Regions from separate parts of the Burkholderia stagnalis genome, predicted to be linked through region 2. Evidence: predicted binding sites of a transcription regulator. Region 2 holds the regulator's gene; the other holds the start of a gene.

Region 1 (5,770 bases), 430 kb from region 2:
AGATCTGCGTGCCGATGCCGATCTGGGTGTTGACCGACGTCGCGACCGAGTTCGCGTACATGTCCGCGAATTGCGCGGTGCTCGACTTGAAGCCCACCGTGTTCGCGTTCGCGATGTTGTTGCCGATCACGTCGAGCGCGTTCGACGCCCCCGAGAGGCCGCTCAAACCTTGTTGATAACCCATTTCGGTCTCCGTTTCGTGGAAGCTGAATCAGTTGGTGGTGGAACCGCCGGTCGACGGCGCATTCGGGAAAATCGACGCAACCTGGGTGAGCGGCACCGTCGTGCCGTTCGACAGCACGAGCCCCGCCGTGCCATCCGCCTGCTTGATCACGCTCTGGACCTGCGCGGCCGACAGCACGGTCGGCGCATACGTCTTGCCGTCGGCGCCGGTGTACTGCGCGCTCACCGTGTACTTGCCGTTCGGCAGCGTGTTGCCCGCCGCGTCGGTCGGCGTCCAGTTGAACGGCACGGTGCCGGCCGACTGCTTGCCCGCCTCGATCGTGTTGACGACGACGCCCGCGTCGTTCTTCACGGTGATCGTCAGGTTCGACACGTCCTTCGTGAGCGACACGCCGAACGGCGACGCCGCGCCGCCCTTCACCGCGACGCCGTTGCCCGGCGCGAGCACGTTGGTGCCGATCAGGAGCGCCGCCTGCGTCTGCTGGCCGGCCGTGAGCTGCGTGGACAGCGACGTCAGCGACGTGTTGAGCTGCGCGATGCCGCTCACCGTGTTGATCTGCGCGAGCTGCGAGGTCATCTGCGAGCTGTCGACGGGGCTCGTCGGGTCCTGGTTCTGCAGCTGCGTGACGAGCAGCTTCAGGAACGTCGTCTGCAGGTCGCTCGCCGACGTGGTCGACAGCGTGCTGCCCGTCGACGTGCCCGTGGCCGACGTGCCGTTCGTCGACGTGTTCTGCGTGTTCATCGTGTCGGTCGGCAGGGTCGACATGGACGTGCCGTTGCCGCCGATCGTCGTGGAGGAGGATGCCATTCGTCAGGCCTTCTGTCGGATGAGTGGAGACGCGGCTCAGGTGCCGATCGTCAGGGTCTTCAGCATCAGCTGCTTCGCGGTGTTCAGCGTCTCGACGTTGGCCTGGTACGAGCGCGACGCCGAGATCATGTTCACCATTTCCTGCACCGGGTCGACGTTCGGCATCTGCACGTAGCCGTTCGCGTCGGCGGCCGGGTTCGCCGGATCGTAGGTCGACTTCATCGGCGACGGATCGTCGATCACCTTCGCCACGCGCACGCCGCCCACGCCCTGGCCGGACGCGGTGCGCGCGCGGCCCTGCGGATCGGCCGCGAACACGACCTGCTTCGCCTTGTACGGCTTGCCGTCGGGGCCGGTCGCGCTGTCGGCGTTCGCGAGGTTCGAGGCCGTCACGTTCAGGCGCTGCGACTGCGCGGACAGCGCCGAGCCGGCGACGCCGAAGATGTTCATCAACGAGGGCATGGAGGCTCCTTATTGCGGACTTGCGGTTCGGTTACAGGCGGCGCGCGATCACGAATTCGACGTGATCGCGGCGATCATCGCCTTGATCTGCTGGGTCATCACGGTCATGCCGCTCTCGTAGTGCAGCGCGTTGTCCGCGAACTGCACGCGCTCGACGTCGAGCTCGACCGTGTTGCCGTCGAGCGCGGGCTGCGTCGGCTGGCGGTATTGCGCCCGGCCGTAGTTGTCGGACGGCCCGCCGGTCGGAATCAGCTGCACGGTGCCGGCCATGTGGCCCGCCGCGGTCGACGCCATCGTCATGCCGCTCGTCACGCCGGCCGGCTGCGCCATCGCGAGCGGCGCCGCGTTGCTCGGCGCAAGGCCGCCGCCTGCCTGCTTCAGCGAGCGCGCGAGCGTCGACGAGAAATTGACGTCGCGGGCCTGGTAGCCCGGCGTGTCGGCGTTCGCGATGTTCGACGACAGCAGTTCCTGCCGATAGGCGCGCACGTCGAGCGCCTGGCGGCCGAACGCGAATTCGGCATCGAGTTTGTCCAGCATCTGTGCGTCTCTCCGTTTCAAGCGCTGCACCGCTCTTTCGCCGCGCGGCGGCCAAAGAGGCTTTTTTCCATGACACGCATGGTAGGCGGCGCACGCAACCGGCAATCGGACGAATAACGCGGCAAAGGCCCCCTCTATTCATCGTTTGCGCGGCGGCCCCGCTCCCTAGAATGCAATCCGGAACAACGGATCGAGGACACGGCGATGACCGGCAGCGCACTTCGCAGCGACAACGGACGGCGGCCGCGCATGCGGCGCGCGTTCGCGCTCGCCGCGGCGCTGTGGCTCGGCGCCGCGCACGCGGCGGACGACGGGATGATCGTGATTCCCGGGCGCGGCGAGACGGCCGAGACCGCGCTCTCGGCCGCCGGCGCGGCGAGCGCCGGGCGGACGGCGGGGCCCGCGCAGGCAGGCATGGCGCCGGAGATGGCCCAGGCGGTGCGCGCGACGGGCGTCGGCGCGCAACCGGCGGGCGTCGTCACGGTGGTGCCCGGCATCAACGCCGCAAACGCCACAAACGCCGCGACGATCGCGGCCGGGCAGCCGGCCGGCGCGTCGGCGTTCGAGCCGCGCACCGTCACGGTCCTGCCGGCCGCACCGGCCCCCGCGCCTGCCACCCCGCGCATCGCCGCGCCGCCGGCCGGCAACCCCGCCCCCGCCTATGGCGCCGCCCGCTCGGCCCGGCCGGCCATGGCTGCCGGCGATCCGGGCCGGATCGTAACCGTCGTCGCGGGCACGGCCGCCCAGTCCGGCGCACCCGATCCGCGCGCGCCCCTGCGCCCGGCGCTCGCGCCCCGGCAGCCGGCGCTGCGCGCCAGCCCGGCCGTGCCGGCCCCCGCGACGCTGCCCGGCCAGCAGGATCCCGATGCGATCCAGCGCACGGCGCTCGCCTTCCTTCAGCAGCAGATCGCCGGCCTGCCAGGCAAGACGACCGCGACCGTGTCGCCGTCGCTGCCGCGCGGGCTCGCCGCGTGCACCACGCTCGAACCGTTCCTGCCGACCGGCGCGCGCCTGTGGGGCCGCACCACGGTCGGCGTGCGCTGCGCGGGCGAGCGGCCGTGGACGGTCTACCTGCAGGCGAAGGTCGTCGTGCAGGCCACCTATTACGTCGCCGCGCGGCAGATCGCGCCGGGCGAGCCGCTGACGGCGGCCGACCTGGTCGCGCGCGACGGCGACCTCACCGTGCTGCCGCAGGCCGTGATCACCGATCCGTCGCAGGCGATCGGCGCGACCGCGCTCGCGCGCGTCGCGGCCGGGCTGCCGCTGCGCCAGGACATGCTGAAGAGCGCGGCATCGGTGTCGGCCGGCCAGACCGTGCGGGTCGTCGCGGCCGGGCCGGGTTTCACGATCTCGGCCGAAGGCAGCGCGCTCGCGAACGCGGCGCCGGGCCAGTCGGTGCGGGTGCGGTTGGCGGCCGGACAGATCGTCACGGCGATCGTCAAGGACGCCGGAACGGTGGAAATTCCGCTCTGACACGACAAGTTTCTGATTCTCAAGCGGATTGACCGGGGCCGGGGATGCTAAAGTTTGGCCCCGCCTTGCCGTTATCTGGGTCAAACCGCACAGGAACACCATCGTGAAAATCGATCCGACGCCCAACCCGAACACCCGCGCCCCGGCCGCGACCGGCAACGGCGCGGGCCGCCCGCAGCAAGACGCGCCCGCGACGGCCGCCCCGCAAGCAGGCGCCGCAGGCGCGCGCGGCGGCGATGCGACCGTGAACCTGTCGGGTTTGTCGGGCCAGCTGCGCACGCTGTCGGCGTTCGGCAGCACCGACATCGACACGGGCCTCGTCCAGTCGATCAAGGACGCGCTGAACGACGGCACCCTGACGATCGACGCGAGCAAGATCGCCGACGGCGTACTGAATACCGCCCGCGAGCTGCTGCAGCAGCAGCGCCCGCAGGGCAGCTGATCCGGCCCGCAAGGCCGGCCACCCCGGTTTGCCGGCGTGCGGCCCGTCCGCGCGGCGGCCTGATGAGCGAATGGCGATGAGAGACGAGCTGCTGGCCACGGTCAACGACGAACACGCGACGGTCGAGGCGTTCGCGTCGCTGCTCGCGTATGAAGAAAAGGCGCTGACGACGCCCCAGCCGCTCGCGATGCTGCCGGACATCATCGAAAAGAAGACCGAACTGATCGACCGCCTCGCGCAGCTCGAACGCACGCGCGACACCCAGCTGGGCGCGCTCGGCTTCCCCGGCGGCAAGAAGGGCATGGACCAGGCGGCCGAGCGCGACGCGCGCCTGTCCGGCCGCTGGCAATTGCTGCAGCAGGCCGCCGAACGGGCCCGCCAGGCCAATGCGAACAACGGCATGCTGATCCGGATCCGGATGGATTACAACGAACGCGCGCTCGCGGTGCTGCGCTCCGCGCCCGCGGCGGTCGGCTTCTACGGGCCCGACGGGCGCGTGTCGTCCCTGGTGCGCTGAGCGCCGGCTTCAGAATACTTCGACAGACCGGGCCCGAGCCCGGCGCGAACGTCCTCCGATACACTCAGCGCACCCGCGCTGGGTCGCCAATCACAACAATCGGAGGGCTCCATGCATCATTCCCGTCTTGCGCTCAATGCGTTGTCATCCCGTCTGGCCGCAGCCGCGGCGCTGGGCGCCGTCCTGACGTTCTCCGCCACGCACTCAATGGCCGCCGCCCCCGCGCCGCTGCCGACCCCGACGGGCGACATGTCGCTGTCGCCGTCCGGCCCCGATGTCGCGCCGGCCTCGCCGCCGGGCGGAGCCGCCGCATCGCTGCGCGCGGCGCGCCGCGGCGCCGGCACCTACACGTACCTGCGCTGCTGGTACCGGATCGACGCGGATCCGCTGAAGCCGGCCGCGACCTATGAATGGGCGCGCGATGCGGGCAGCGGCGACTGGTACCGGGTGCCCGGCTACTGGTGGGCCGATGGCGTCACGCAGTGGAAGAACATGTTCTACAGCACGACGTCGCAGGACACGCTCGCCGACGTGTGCCGCAAGACGCTGGCCGCGAAAGGCATCAAGGCCGATCTCACGCAGGCGGTCGCGGCCAACAACGCGCTGTCGTTCAACTACACCGTCTGGACGATCGACGCCGCACAGCAGGACGCGCGCGTGAACAAGCTGATCGTGTTCGGCGACAGCCTGTCGGACACCCAGAACATGTTCAATGCGAGCCAGTGGAAGCTGCCGAACGGCACGAGCTGGCACGCGGGGCGCTTCAGCAACGGGCCCGTGTGGCCGGAATATCTCGCGAACGCGCTGCGGCTGCCGTTCTACAACTGGGCGATCGGCGGCGCGGCGACCGACCAGTACCTCGTCGTGCCGGGCCTCGTGCAGCAGATCGACTCGTGGCGCGAATACATGGAGCGCGCCCCCGACTACCGGCCCGGCAACACGCTGTTCGCGGTGTTCGCGGGCGGCAACGACCTCGTGAACTACAACCGCACGCCCGAGCAGGCGGCGAACGCGGTGCGCGACAGCCTCGACAGGCTCGCCGCGGCCGGCGCGACGCGGATCATGCTGGTGACGCTGCCGGACGTGTCGCGCGCGCCGGTGTTCGCGACGCGCAGCGACACGGCGAGCGTGGCCGCGCAGGTGAAGGACTACAACAGGCGCCTCGCCGACGCGGCCGCCGCGCTGCGCGCACGCTACGGCGCGACGCTGCGGCTCGAGGTGTTCGACGCGTACGCGCTGTTCGACGACCTGCTGAGCCACCCGGCCAAATACGGCTTCGACGATTCGGCGCGCTCGTGCCTCGACATTCCGAAGCCGTCGTCGGTCACCTACATGGTCGCGCAGACGC
Region 2 (5,770 bases):
GCGGCGGCTTGCCGCATCAGTAGCGGTAGTGGTTCGGCTTGAACGGGCCTTCCTTCGACACGCCGATGTACGCCGCCTGGTCGTCCGACAGCACCGACAGGTTCGCGCCGATGCGCGCGAGGTGCAGGCGCGCGACCTTCTCGTCGAGGTGCTTCGGCAGCACGTACACCTTGTTCTCGTACTCGCCGCCGCGGGTGAACAGCTCGATCTGCGCGAGCGTCTGGTTCGCGAACGAGTTCGACATCACGAACGACGGGTGGCCGGTCGCGCAGCCGAGGTTCACGAGGCGGCCTTCAGCCAGCAGGATCACGCGCTTGCCGTCCGGGAAGATGATGTGGTCGACCTGCGGCTTGATGTTTTCCCACTGGTACTGGCGGGTCGACGCAACGTCGATTTCCGAGTCGAAGTGGCCGATGTTGCAGACGATCGCGTTGTGGCGCATCGCCTTCATGTGATCGTGGCCGATCACGTGGAAGTTGCCGGTCGCCGTCACGAAGATGTCGGCCTTGTCGGCCGCGTATTCCATCGTCACGACGCGGTAGCCTTCCATCGCCGCCTGCAGCGCGCAGATCGGATCGATTTCCGTGACCCACACGGTCGCGCCAAGGCCGCGCAGCGATTGCGCGCAGCCCTTGCCCACGTCACCGTAGCCCGCGACGACCGCGACCTTGCCCGCGATCATCACGTCGGTCGCGCGCTTGATGCCGTCGACGAGCGACTCACGGCAGCCGTACAGGTTGTCGAACTTCGACTTGGTGACCGAATCGTTCACGTTGAACGCCGGGAACGGCAGGCGGCCGTCCTTTTCCATCTGGTACAGGCGGTGCACGCCGGTCGTGGTTTCCTCGGTCACGCCCTTGATGTGCGCAAGGCGCTTCGAGTACCAGTTCGCGTCGATGTCGAGGTGCTTCGCGATCGACTTGTACAGCGCGACTTCTTCCTCGTTGGTCGGCTTGGCGATCACCGAGCGGTCCTTCTCGGCCTTCGAGCCGAGGATCAGCAGCAGCGTCGCGTCGCCGCCGTCGTCGAGGATCATGTTCGCGAACTCGCCGTTCGGCCATTCGAAGATGCGGTGCGAGAACTCCCAGTATTCGTCGAGCGACTCGCCCTTGAACGCGAACACCGGCGTGCCGGCTTCGACGATCGCGGCAGCCGCGTGGTCCTGCGTCGAGAAGATGTTGCACGAGGCCCAGCGCACGTCGGCGCCGAGCGCCTTCAGCGTCTCGATCAGCACGCCCGTCTGGATCGTCATGTGCAGCGAGCCGGCAATGCGCGCGCCCTTCAGCGGCTGCTGCGCCTTGTATTCGTCGCGGATCTGCACGAGGCCCGGCATTTCGGTCTCGGCAATGTTCAGTTCCTTGCGGCCCCAGCCGGCAAGCGCCATGTCGGCGACGAGGTAATCGTTGGAAGCTTTGGAATCGATGACGGCGTTCATCACGCCCTCCTTTCTAAAAAGTTTAGAAAATGGTGACGTGAGCGCCGTTCAGGAAGCGGCTTGCCGGCGCGATGCGCACGGGCCCTGCCGCTTGGTGAAGCTTTCCGAGCCTGGCGGACGCTGATGGTCCGTCGCAACGCTCCTCGGAAAACGGGTGGGATTGTAGCAAATCGCCATGAAAATTGCGTGACCGGCACGCGCGTGTGCGACGCGCGCCGATGAAGGGGTCAGTTCTCCGTGCCGACCCACGCCTGCTCGCGCAGGCGCGCGCGCAGGCGTGCGACCGCCTGGCTGTGCAGCTGGCACACGCGCGACTCGCTGACCTCGAGCACCGCGCCGATCTCGCGCAGGTTCAGGCCCCGCTCGTAGTACAGCGACATCAGCAGCTTCTCGCGCTCCGGCAGCCGCTCGATCGCCTCGATCAGCGCCTCGCGCAGATGCTCGTCGAGCAGCGACGACAGCGGATCGGCGTGATCGACGCGGTAGCGGTCGAGGAACGGCTCGTCGTCGGCCGCGCGGTCGAAATCCTCGTAGTAGATGAGCTGGCTGCCGTGCAGGTCCTGCAGCATCCCCTGGTATTCGTCGAGCGGCATGTTCAGGTGCTGCGCGATCTCCGCCTCGCTCGCGGCGCGGCCGAGCTGCTGCTCGACCTTGTGCACCGCGTGCTCGACCTCGCGCGACGTCTTGCGCAGGCTGCGCGGCAGCCAGTCGTTGCTGCGCAGCTCGTCGAGCATCGCGCCGCGGATGCGCTGCGTCGCGTAGGTCTCGAACTGCGCGCCCTGGTCTTCCTTGTAGCGGCCGGCCGCGTCCATCAGGCCGATCATGCCGGCCTGGATCAGATCGTCGAGATCGACGCTCGCCGGCATCTTCGCGACGAGCTGCAGGCCCAGGCGGCGCACGAGCGGCGCGTACTGCGACAGCACGTCGGCCTGGGAAATCCTTCCTTGAGCGTTATACATCGTGGCTCTCTCCTTCCGGTGGCGCTCACGCGGCGTGTGCCGCGCCTGCCTCGAACGACGGGCTGCCGCCCGCGCGGTGCCGTCCGGCGCCCGGCCGCGGGCGCAACGGCCAGTACAGCAAGTCGGCGGCGATCTGCCGGTAATCGCGCGCGGCCGGCGACGACGGAAACGCGTCGACTGCCGTGCGCACCAGGTCGCGCGCGCGCTCGACGAGCGGATCGGCGCTCACGCAGCCCGCATCGGCGATCGACACGGTCAGGTAGCGGCTCGCGACGCCCGCGAGGTTCTCGAACGCGGTCTTCGCGTCGTCGTGGCTGCCGACGTGGTTGGTCAGCACGCGGAACTGCGCGACCGCGTGCGCGAAATGCAGCCGCTTCATGCATGCGTAGGCCTCGGTGATCGCTTGCGCGGCCACCCGCGTGACGATCAGCACGTCGTGCGCCTCGCGCGCAAGCGCGGAGAAACCGCCGTCCGCGTCGAGCTGCGCGTCGATCAGCACGATGTCGGCCGGCCCGTCGATGAAATCGCTCAGGTGCGCTTCGCTGTAGCCGGCGCGCGCGAGCGTCGCCGCCGCGCACACGCCGAACCCGGCGGTGACGCGCGTGCGCTCGCCGTCGCGCAGCCACGCGCCGGCCAGCGTCGCCGCGGCCGAATTCACGTCGGCGCGCTCGTCGACGACGAGCACGTCCTTGCCCAGCGCGGCAAGCGCCGCGGCCAGGTTCACGACCGTCGCGGTGCAGCCGACCCCCGTCGGCCCGCCCACCACCGCCACGATCCTCGATGCGCGCCCGGCCAGCAGGCGCCGCAGTCCTTCGGCCTGGTCGATCATCGGTTTATCCAAAGCGCACCTCGTGCAGCTCGGCGGTCGAGCGTGCGGTCAGCGCGGACAGCAGCGCGGGCATGTCCTCGTCCTGCGGCACGAAGGGCGAGCCGTCGCGCGGCACGCAGAACGCGCTCTTCATCAGGAATTTCCGGGTCGCGACGTACAGGTTCTCCGGCACCTTCTGGCCGGTCGACACGTAGTGCACGGGCAGCTTGTAGCGGATCACCGTGTCGAGCACGCCGCCCAGATGGGTCGCCTCGTCGAGCTTGGTGAGGATGCAGCCGGCGAGCGCCGGCTGGCCGTCCGCGCTGCGGTACGCCTGCACGACCTCGTTGAGCGTGTCGCCGTGGCTCGTCGCGTTCAGCAGCAGCAGGCGCTGCACCGGCGTGTTCGCGCCGTGCAGCATCGCGATCTGGTCGGACACCGCGCGGTCGCGCTGGCTCATGCCGATCGTATCGATCAGCACGATGTGCTTGTTGCGCAGCTCGGACAGCGCAAGCTGCAGGTCGCCGCCGTCCTTCACCGCGTGCACCGGCACGCCGAGGATCTTGCCGAAGATGCGCAGCTGCTCGTGGCCGCCGATCCGGTAGCTGTCGGTGGTGAGCAGCGCGACCTTGCTCGCGCCGAAGCGCATCACGCAGCGCGCGGCGAGCTTCGCGGTGGTGGTGGTCTTGCCGACGCCCGTCGGGCCCATCAGCGCGAACACGCCGCCGCGCTCCATCAGCGCATCCTCGCTGTCGAGCACCGGCAGGTTCGACGCGAGCACCGACTGCGCCCACTCGGACGCCTGCTCGAAGGTTTCCGTGCCTTCGCCCTGCGGCAGGTTGTCGACCATCATCCGCACCAGCTGCGCGGAGAAGCCGGCCGCGAACAGGTGCTTCGTCAGCGCGCCGTGCACGGGGCTGCGGCGCTGGCGCTCCTGCCACATCAGGCCGTCGAACTGCTCCTCCATCATCCCGCGCAGCGAACCGAGCTCGCTCATCACCGTGTCGTTGACGATGCGCTCGAGGCGCGCCTTCACCGCGTCGGCCACGGCCGCGGCCGTGTCCTCGGCCAGCCGTGCGCGCTCCGCAGGCTTCGCGGCGGGTGCGGCGGGTGCGTCGGCGATACGGCGCGGCGCCGGTTCGTCGGCCGGCTGGCGGCGCGCGACGTTGCGCTCGACGTTGCGCACGATGTCGCGCGCCCATTCGGGCGTCGTCACGGTGCGGGCCGCGTCGTGCGGCGCGCGGATCGCGCTGTCCTGCGCCGGCGCAGCCTGCGCGCGCGCGATCAGCGCGTCGCGCTGCTGCGTGAGGCGCTTCGCGTGCTCGACGAGCCACGGGGCGGGTTCGGCGGGCGATCCTGCAGCCGGCACGCTCGCGGCCGGCGCCGCCGGTGCGTCTGCCGCGTCGGCGCTCGCGCCGAACACCGACGAGAACACGTCCGGCAGGCCGCCGTCGCCGGTCGCATACGGGTTCATCGCCGAAGCACGCGCCGCCGCGGCGGCCCTGGCCGCCGGCATCGTGCCGCCGGCCCGCAACGCCGCGCCGGGCAGCGCGGCCGCATCGGCAGCCGGCGGGGCGATCGCCGACAGTTCGGCATCGGCGAGCGCGACGATTTCGACGCTGCCGTCATCGAGCGTGCGGTTCGACAGCACGACGGCGTCGGCGCCGAGTGCCTCGCGCACGAGACGCAGTGCGTCGCGGCTCGTCGCGCCGGTGAATTTGCGAATGTTCAAGCGGAACCCCCGATGACGTTAACGACCTTGATCGTGCGTGTGTCCGGCACTTCGGCGTACGACAGCACTTTCAATTGCGGCAGGCTGCGGCGCAGGAAGCGCGCCAGCATGGCGCGCAGCGCGTGCTGCACGAGCAGCACGGGCGGCAGCCCGAGATTCTGTTGACGCAGCATCGCTTCCTGCGTGCCGGTCAGGAGCGCGTGCGCGAGGCCCGGCTCGAGGCCCGGGTTCGCGCCGGTGGCGAGCGCCTGCGACAGCACGCGCTCGAGATTCGCGTCGAGGCCCATCACCTGCATCTCGCCGCCGCCCGGATACCACTGCTGCGTGATCGCGCGGCCGAGCGCGAGGCGCACCGCGGCGGTGATGTCGTATGCGTCGGTGAGGCGGCCGGCCTGCTCGGACACGGCTTCGATGATCGTGCGCATGTCGCGGATCGGCACGCCTTCCTCGAGCAGGTTCTGCAGCACCTTCTGCAGCGTGGTGAGCGAGATCGTCTTCGGCACGAGGTCCTCGACGAGCGACGGCGAATCCTTGCCGGTGCGCTCGATCAGCGCCTGCACTTCCTGGCGGCCGAGCAGCTCGGCCGCGTGCTGGACGACCAGGTGGTTCAGGTGGGTCGCGACGACCGTGCTCGCGTCGACCACCGTGTAGCCGTACACCTGCGCCTGCTCGCGCATCGCGACGTCGATCCACACGGCCGGCAGCCCGAACGCCGGGTCGGTGGTCGGCACGCCGGGCATCGCGGCCGTCACCTGGCCCGGGTTGATCGCGAGCCACTGGCCCGGGAACACCTCGCCGGCGCCGATCTCGACGCCCTTCAGCGCGATCCGGTACGC

What was found. Region 2 encodes FliA, which starts transcription of late flagellar genes. Its sites were predicted from a motif close to CTAAAGTTTNNNNNNNNNNNGCCGNTA; they were not measured.
Region 1: flgM (flagellar biosynthesis anti-sigma factor FlgM) is a predicted target of FliA. The motif match lies at 3,511-3,537, and genes of this name have one in related genera.

The regions. Positions count from the first base shown of each region.
Region 1 covers NZ_CP156685.1:698,989-704,758, reverse strand. Annotated here, with positions in the region: gene flgE (flagellar hook protein FlgE) at 1-184, opposite strand, end outside; gene ABFO07_RS03360 (flagellar hook assembly protein FlgD) at 212-991, opposite strand; gene flgC (flagellar basal body rod protein FlgC) at 1,028-1,453, opposite strand; gene flgB (flagellar basal body rod protein FlgB) at 1,502-1,990, opposite strand; gene flgA (flagellar basal body P-ring formation chaperone FlgA) at 2,195-3,463, shown strand; gene flgM (flagellar biosynthesis anti-sigma factor FlgM) at 3,567-3,905, shown strand; gene ABFO07_RS03335 (flagella synthesis protein FlgN) at 3,982-4,422, shown strand; gene ABFO07_RS03330 (SGNH/GDSL hydrolase family protein) at 4,534-5,770, shown strand, end outside.
Region 2 covers NZ_CP156685.1:265,548-271,317, forward strand. Annotated here, with positions in the region: gene ahcY (adenosylhomocysteinase) at 17-1,435, opposite strand; S-adenosyl-L-homocysteine riboswitch at 1,468-1,586, opposite strand; gene ABFO07_RS01350 (RNA polymerase sigma factor FliA) at 1,663-2,394, opposite strand; gene ABFO07_RS01355 (MinD/ParA family ATP-binding protein) at 2,420-3,235, opposite strand; gene flhF (flagellar biosynthesis protein FlhF) at 3,228-4,934, opposite strand; gene flhA (flagellar biosynthesis protein FlhA) at 4,931-5,770, opposite strand, start outside.